DNA from 2 places in the Arthrobacter sp. U41 genome. Region 1 is predicted to be linked to the other one. Evidence: riboswitches for the same ligand, from Rfam matches in the RefSeq annotation. Region 1 holds a riboswitch; the other holds the start of a gene.
What was found. Region 1 has a riboswitch for glycine ahead of gcvP (aminomethyl-transferring glycine dehydrogenase). Riboswitches for the same ligand answer to the same signal wherever they lie in the genome.
Positions count from the first base shown of each region.

Region 2: linked by a shared signal. The riboswitch ahead of lipA (lipoyl synthase) and the one ahead of gcvP (aminomethyl-transferring glycine dehydrogenase) in region 1 are both predicted to bind glycine.

Region 1 covers NZ_CP015732.1:2,013,464-2,016,866, reverse strand. The annotation lists gene gcvP (aminomethyl-transferring glycine dehydrogenase) at 1-1,469, opposite strand, end outside; glycine riboswitch at 1,509-1,625, opposite strand; glycine riboswitch at 1,627-1,725, opposite strand; gene ASPU41_RS09330 (TetR/AcrR family transcriptional regulator) at 1,922-2,461, opposite strand; gene ASPU41_RS09325 (MFS transporter) at 2,544-3,403, shown strand, end outside.
Region 2 covers NZ_CP015732.1:1,368,995-1,372,397, forward strand. The annotation lists gene ASPU41_RS06360 (methylenetetrahydrofolate reductase) at 1-263, opposite strand, end outside; gene lipA (lipoyl synthase) at 283-1,296, opposite strand; glycine riboswitch at 1,521-1,618, opposite strand; partial or broken gene ASPU41_RS23980 (formyltetrahydrofolate deformylase) at 2,161-2,250, opposite strand; partial or broken gene ASPU41_RS06370 (cytosine permease) at 2,253-2,807, shown strand; gene ASPU41_RS06375 (IclR family transcriptional regulator) at 3,290-3,403, shown strand, end outside.

The DNA of each region.
Region 1 (3,403 bases):
ATGTAACGCAGCAGCTGGGTCTCGGAGCGGTGGGTGTTGAACACCGGGTGCTGCAGGTAGTCGGACGTGCGTTCGACGGCGGCGTCCAGCGCGACGGCAGTGTCCGCGCCGGAGGCGGGCCCGGCCACCTTGGCGCCGAAAGCTGCGAGGACCTCGGCGACGATGGACGGCGTCGTGGCTTCATCGGTGGAGATGCCGACGGTGTCGGCGTCGATGGTGCGCAGGTTGATGCCCCTGGCCTCCGCGGCGGCGATGATCTGCGCTGCCCTGCCCGGCACCGAGACGGTGACGGTGTCGAAGAAGCTGGTGTGCAGCACGTCCAGATCCGCAGCCTTCAGCGAGGCGGCGATGGTCCTCGCGTGGCCGTGGACGGTCTCCGCGATGGCTTTCAGTCCGTCCGGGCCGTGGTAAACGGCGTAAAAGGAGGACACGATCGCCAGCAGGGCCTGCGCGGTGCAGATGTTGGACGTGGCCTTCTCGCGGCGGATGTGCTGCTCGCGGGTCTGCAGTGCCAGGCGGTAGGCCGGGACGCCGGCGTTGTCCTTGGAAACGCCGACCAGGCGGCCGGGCATGGACCGCTCGAGGCCCTTGGCAACGGCCATGTAGGCGGCGTGCGGGCCACCGAAGAACAGCGGCACACCCAGGCGCTGGGTGGAGCCGACGGCGATGTCGGCGCCCTGCTCGCCGGGAGGGGTGATCAGGGTCAGGGACAGCAGGTCCGCGGCCACGGTGACCAGCGCGCCGCGTTCCTTGGCGTCGGCGATCACGGCGGACTGGTCCCACACGCGGCCGGAAACACCCGGCTGCTGCAGCACGACGCCGTTGATGACGCCGTCGGGCAGCCCCTTGGAGAGATCGGCGACCTCAACCTCGAACCCGAGGGCCTCGGCGCGGCCCCTGACGATCGCGATGGTCTGCGGGAGGCAGTCGGCGTCGAGGACGGTCTTGCCGTCGTGGGCAGTCTTGTTCTTGTTGGCCCGGCGCATCATCAGCACGGCCTCGGCGACGGCGGTGGCTTCGTCCAGCAGCGAGGCGTTGGCAATCGGCAGGCCGACGAGATCCTGGACCATGGTCTGGAAGTTCAGCAGCGCTTCAAGCCGGCCCTGCGAGATTTCCGGCTGGTACGGCGTGTACGCGGTGTACCAGGCCGGGGCCTCGAGGATGTTGCGGCGGATGACGGCCGGGGTGAGGGTGTCGTAGTAGCCCTGCCCGATCATCTGGACCGCGGTCTTGTTTTTGGAGGCCAGCGCGCGAAGCTCGGAGAGAACCTCCACTTCGCTGAGGGCTTCGGTGAGCTTCAGCGGGGAATCCTGCCGGATGTCTTTCGGGACGGCCGTGTCTACGAGCGCATCGACGGTGTCGTAGCCGACAGCCTTCAGCATGGCGTCGACGTCGGCCTGGCGACGGGCGCCGATGTGCCGGTCAACGAAGGACGTGGAGGCTGAGGTAACAGTCACAAGGAACTCCATAACTAAGGCGGCGCAGGGTACGCCGCATTGATTCGGGTTCCTCCCCACTCTGTATTGGACCTGAGAGTTTCCGCAGCGCCTCGCTCTCGCAGGGCCCCGCTTGCACCGTCGGTGAGCACAGCATGTCCGGGGACAGCCTGCTACTTTCCAGAGTTGCCTTGCCGCGGCGGTACGTGGGCCTGAGAGATTCCTGGGGAGGATTTGCTCCTACGGCGCCTGCTTGTACCTACTTGCAGAACTCTCCCGCCGCAGATCAAAGGCATATTAAGTTGCCGTGACAACAGTCACAGCATCCATTGTCCTATGTCCGGCCTGCGTCCGCAAACTAGTGACCCCGCCGTGTCGACGCGGCGAGATCGCCGGAGAGCGGCGTGGTCGCCGTAAGGTGCCCCGCGGTTTCGCGACCCTCCGGCGTTTTCGGCATGGGGGGCATGCGGGGCATCCGGGACGCATCAGCCGCGGAGCCGCCCGAGTGCGGTGAGCAGGCTTTCGACGTCGGGGCCGACCTCCGGGAGGGGGCCGCCGGGGCCGCGTGCCAGCATGGCGTTGAAGTACAGCCCATCCCCCATGTAGAGGACGGGCTTGGCCATGGCGGGCCCGACGTCGGCCGCCAGCAGTTCCAGCCAGCTCGCCTGCGCGGCGGCCATTCGCCGCAGAGTTTCCTGGTGGGCCACTTCGGCCAGCCGGGTGGCGGCGACGAAGGCGCGGTCCAGCGGGGTGTCCGCCCAGACCGAGGACTTGATGAAGTACGCGGCCGCGCCTTCCGGCGCGGCGGCCATGGCCGCGACGTCCTCGGCGAGCAGCCGGTCCAGCCGTTCCAGCAGCACGGAAATCATCGCTTCCTTGTTCGGGAAGTGGTACAGCAGCCCGCCCTTGGAAACCCCGGCCAGCCTCGCCACCGCGTCCAGGGTCGCGGCACGCTCGCCTTCTTCGATCAGCAGGGATTCGAACGCGTCAAGGACGGCTTCGCGGGCGACGGGTTTTCTGGCCATGGTTCCTATCATGCCTTCCATGCGGGGCGGTTCTTAACGGGCGGCTTCTTAACTGTACCGTCCAGACGGTACAGTTAATTTTATGAGCAACACTTCCTTCACCCCCGGCAGCACCGGCACGCTCGGCAGGTACGCCGCCGGAACGAGGTCCACCCCGACGCCGCGCGCTCCGTGGCGCGACTGGCTGGCGCTGGCGCTGCTGATGTTTCCGGTGCTGCTCGTGGCCGTCGACAATACGGCCCTGACCTTCGCGCTGCCGGCCATCGCGCGCAGCCTCGACGTCTCCGGGGTGGAGCTGCTCTGGATTGTGGACGCCTATCCCCTGGTGCTCGCCGGCCTGCTCGTGGCGATGGGCAGCCTCGGTGACAGGATCGGCCGCCGCCGGCTGCTCTTCATCGGCAGCACGGGCTTCGCCGCTGTATCGGCGGTTACCGCCTTCGCGCCCAGCGCCGAATGGCTGATCGCAGGACGCGCGGGGCTGGGCTTCTTCGGGGCCATGCTGATGCCCTCCACGCTGTCCCTGATCCGCAACATCTTCCCGGAGCCCAACCGGCGCCGGCTGGCCGTGGCCATCTGGGCCGCCGGCTTCTCCGGCGGCGCTGCGCTGGGCCCGATTCTTGGCGGCTGGCTGGTGGAGCACTTCTGGTGGGGCGCCGTCCTGCTCGTGGCCGTGCCGATCATCCTGCCGCTGCTGGCCCTGGGGCCGGTCCTGATCCCGGAATCCCGCGACCCGAATCCGGGCCGGGTGGACGTGCCCAGCATCATCCTGTCCCTGCTGGTGATGGTGCCCGTGGTCTATGGCATCAAGGTCCTTGCCACGCACGGGCTGGCCCTGGAGCCGCTGGCCGCGATCGGCTTTGGCCTGCTGATGGGATACGTCTTCGTCCGGCGGCAGCGTTCCCTCCTGACCGGTGCCCCGGTGCAGGACGGCTGCGGCGCAGG
Region 2 (3,403 bases), 640 kb from region 1:
ATGGCAAACACTTCCCTGATGCCGGCCGCATCGCACTCTCGCAGGATGCCGACGAGCTGGGGGCGGTCCTGCAGGGCCCGTGCGGCAAGGTGCGGAACCACCGGGTAGCCCAGCTCGGCCAGCCGGACTGCCGCGCGCATGGTGCGCCCGACGCCGTGCTGGGGCAGGCAGGTGATGGTGAGGGTGGTGCCCAGCGGCACCGCAGCCGTGACTTTTTCGACGATTCCCTCGGAGGGGATAATTTCTAGTCGTGTCGGGAACATCGTTGGTCCTTTACGGTGGTCAGACGCCGGCGTGCGCGGCGAGGATGGTGCTGGCTTCCTGGCGGGTGGTGCCGGAGGACTCGATGTGGGCGAGGTGGGCGGGGATTTCGCGGCCCTTTTTGCGCATCGCGGTGGCCCAGAGCCGGCCGGCGCGGTAGGAGGAACGCACCAGCGGTCCGCTCATGACCCCGAGGAAGCCGATCTCGTCGGCTTCGTGCTGGAGGTCCACGAATTCCTGGGGTTTGACCCAGCGGTCCACGGGCAGGTGCCGTTCGGACGGGCGCAGGTACTGGGTGATGGTGATCAGGTCGCAGCCGGCCTCGTGCAGGTCCCGGAGGGCTTCGGAGATTTCCTCGCGGGTCTCGCCCATGCCCAGGATCAGGTTGGATTTGGTGACCATGCCGAGTTTGCGGCCCTGGGTGATGACGTCCAGGGACCGCTCGTAGCGGAACGCCGGGCGGATGCGCTTGAAGATCCGCGGGACGGTCTCGACGTTGTGCGCGAAGACCTCGGGTGCGGACTCGCAGATCGCGGCGATGTGTTCGGGTTTGCCGGAGAAGTCCGGGATCAGGAGCTCGACGCCGGTGCCCGGGTTCAGTTCGTGGATCTTGCGGACCGTTTCGGCGTAGAGCCAGACGCCCTCGTCGGCGAGGTCGTCGCGGGCCACTCCGGTGACGGTGGCGTAGCGCAGCTGCATGGCCAGGACTGAGCGGGCCACCTTGGTGGGTTCGAAAACGTCCACGGGGGAGGGTTTGCCGGTGTCGATCTGGCAGAAGTCGCAGCGCCGGGTGCACTCGGAGCCGCCGATCAGGAAGGTGGCTTCCTTGTCTTCCCAGCATTCGAAGATGTTGGGGCAGCCGGCCTCTTCACACACGGTGTGGAGGCCTTCCTTTTTGACGAGGTTCTTGAGCTGGACGTATTCGGGACCCATCTGGACCTTGGCCTTGATCCATTCCGGTTTGCGTTCCACCGGGGTGGCCGCATTGCGCTGCTCAATACGCAGCATTTTCCGGCCTTCTGGTGCCAGGGTCACGAGATCTCCTGGCGGCGGGCACCGGGGTGCCGGTCTGCAAGCGCGGAAAGGGTGGTTTTAATCGTCACGGGGAACTCCATAATTCAGGTGGCACCGAGGTGCCACGTTGATTCGGGTTCCTCCCCGCTCTGTCATGGACCTGAGAGTTTCCGCGGAGCCTGCTGTTACAGGGCGCCGCTTGCACCTTCGGTGAGTCCGGAGACCGGACTGCTTTCCAGAGTTGCCTCGCCGCGGCGGTACGTGGGCCTGAGAGATTCCTGGGGAGGATTTGCTCCTACGGCGCCTGCTGAACGTACCGGCAGGACTCTCCCGCCGCAGATCAAAAGCGTGTGTCACTGGTGGGTGACACGCCTCACACAGTAGCTGTTACGTGGACCACACACAAAAGTTACTTCCACGCATCCGTTTTTTGCGCGCCCATTTGCGCGCCCGGCAGTGGGTTCCCCGGGGGGCGGAACCGGATGGCGTGGCGGCGAAACCGCGCCGCGGACTGCGAAAGCGGACCAGGCGGATCAGGTCACCTGTTACGGCGCTTCGGCCACTTCACGTTCAGCAGCAACAGCCCCAGCAGGAGCCCATCAACGGTCATGATTCCGGCTATGAGGTAGGCCCAGCCGATCATCATGAGTTGCTCACCGCCCACCGACAGCACGAAGTGCGGGGGTGCATCACAATGCCCATGACGATCTCCTGACTTGGAATCCCCCCAGTCAATCGATAGTCATCACAGTGTGCCACGGCGGCGCCCCGGAAGGAACGGCGTGTGCGGAATTGGCGCCGCGCTTTGTCCGTCCGGAAGCGGGCGCCGGGGGTGCGGCAAGGAGCCAAGGCGACGCGGCCCGCCGCACCCCTAAGGGCAGTATGTCAGCGCAGCACGACGGTCCTGTTGCCCTGCAGGAAGACACGTCCCTCGCAGTGCCAGCGGACGGCGTTGGACAGAGCCCTACGCTCGGTGGTGCTTCGTTCTGCTCGGCCAAAAGACCGGCGCCACCGGCATGGTCCTGGCCCGGGCCGCCTTTGGCCGGCGCGGAAACTACCTTCCCGCCGCCATCCAGGCGCTGCTGGTCATCGGCTGGTGCGCAGTCAACACCTGGATCATCCTGGACCTGGTGATGGCGCTGTTCGGCACCCTTGGCTGGGTGGACCCGACTGCACAAAACTACAGTTGGAAGATCGGGGTGGCGACGGCCATCATGGCCGCACAGGTCGCCATCGCCTGGTTTGGCTACAAGGCCATCGCGGCGTTTGAGAAGTGGACGGTGCCGCCAACCATCATCATCCTCGCAGTGATGTCCGTCGTCGCCTGGTTCGGCATGAAGATCAACTGGTCCTACGCCGGCCCGGCCGGGAACATCCTTGAAGGCTCGGAGCGGATCGCCGCCATGAGCGCTGTGATGACGGCCATCGGCATCGGCTGGGGCATCACGTGGTTCACCTACGCCGCCGACTACTCCCGCTTCGTCAGCACGGAGGTCCCGAAGCGCAAGGTATACCTGGCCTCGGTCCTGGGGCCGCGGTCCTCCCGCGCTTCGACCGGCTCCCGGTGGTTCCGGAGCGGACACCCGCCACCGGTTGCCTGTCATCGGCCGCCGGCTCCAACGCAGCCAAGGGCGGGTTGCTGTACGGACAGGTCGTCAAAGATCTGGCCTTGGATCTCGGAAGTGAACTGGTCCGTGAGCCCGCGCCTGCGGTTGTTCCGGCGTAGGGGACAACGACCCCACAGGGCAACGCGATTCACCCAGTGAAACCATGGCGCCGCGGGAGACTTTCCCGCGGCGCCTTTCGTGTCACGGCAGCCCCAACGCGGGGTCACTTAGCGCCCATCGGCGGCCCCGGGATGGGCGCTAAGTGACCCCGCGTTGCTTGATTTACTGACCGACTGGCCAGGTGTCGGCACTTGCGGACTACACTCGATTCCGGGCAGCCTGACGGCCCGGCTGACGGCCAAGCCAGATAACGAAGCTGGCATCAAGCCCGCAACGAGGAGGTCACGATGGCCGGCGGCAGCCGCGAACCCGGCAGGACCGTGACCTCGAAGGTCCTCGCTATCCTCGAAGCCTTCGAAAAGTCCCGGGGCGCCCTCAGCCTCACCGATATCGCCGAAAAA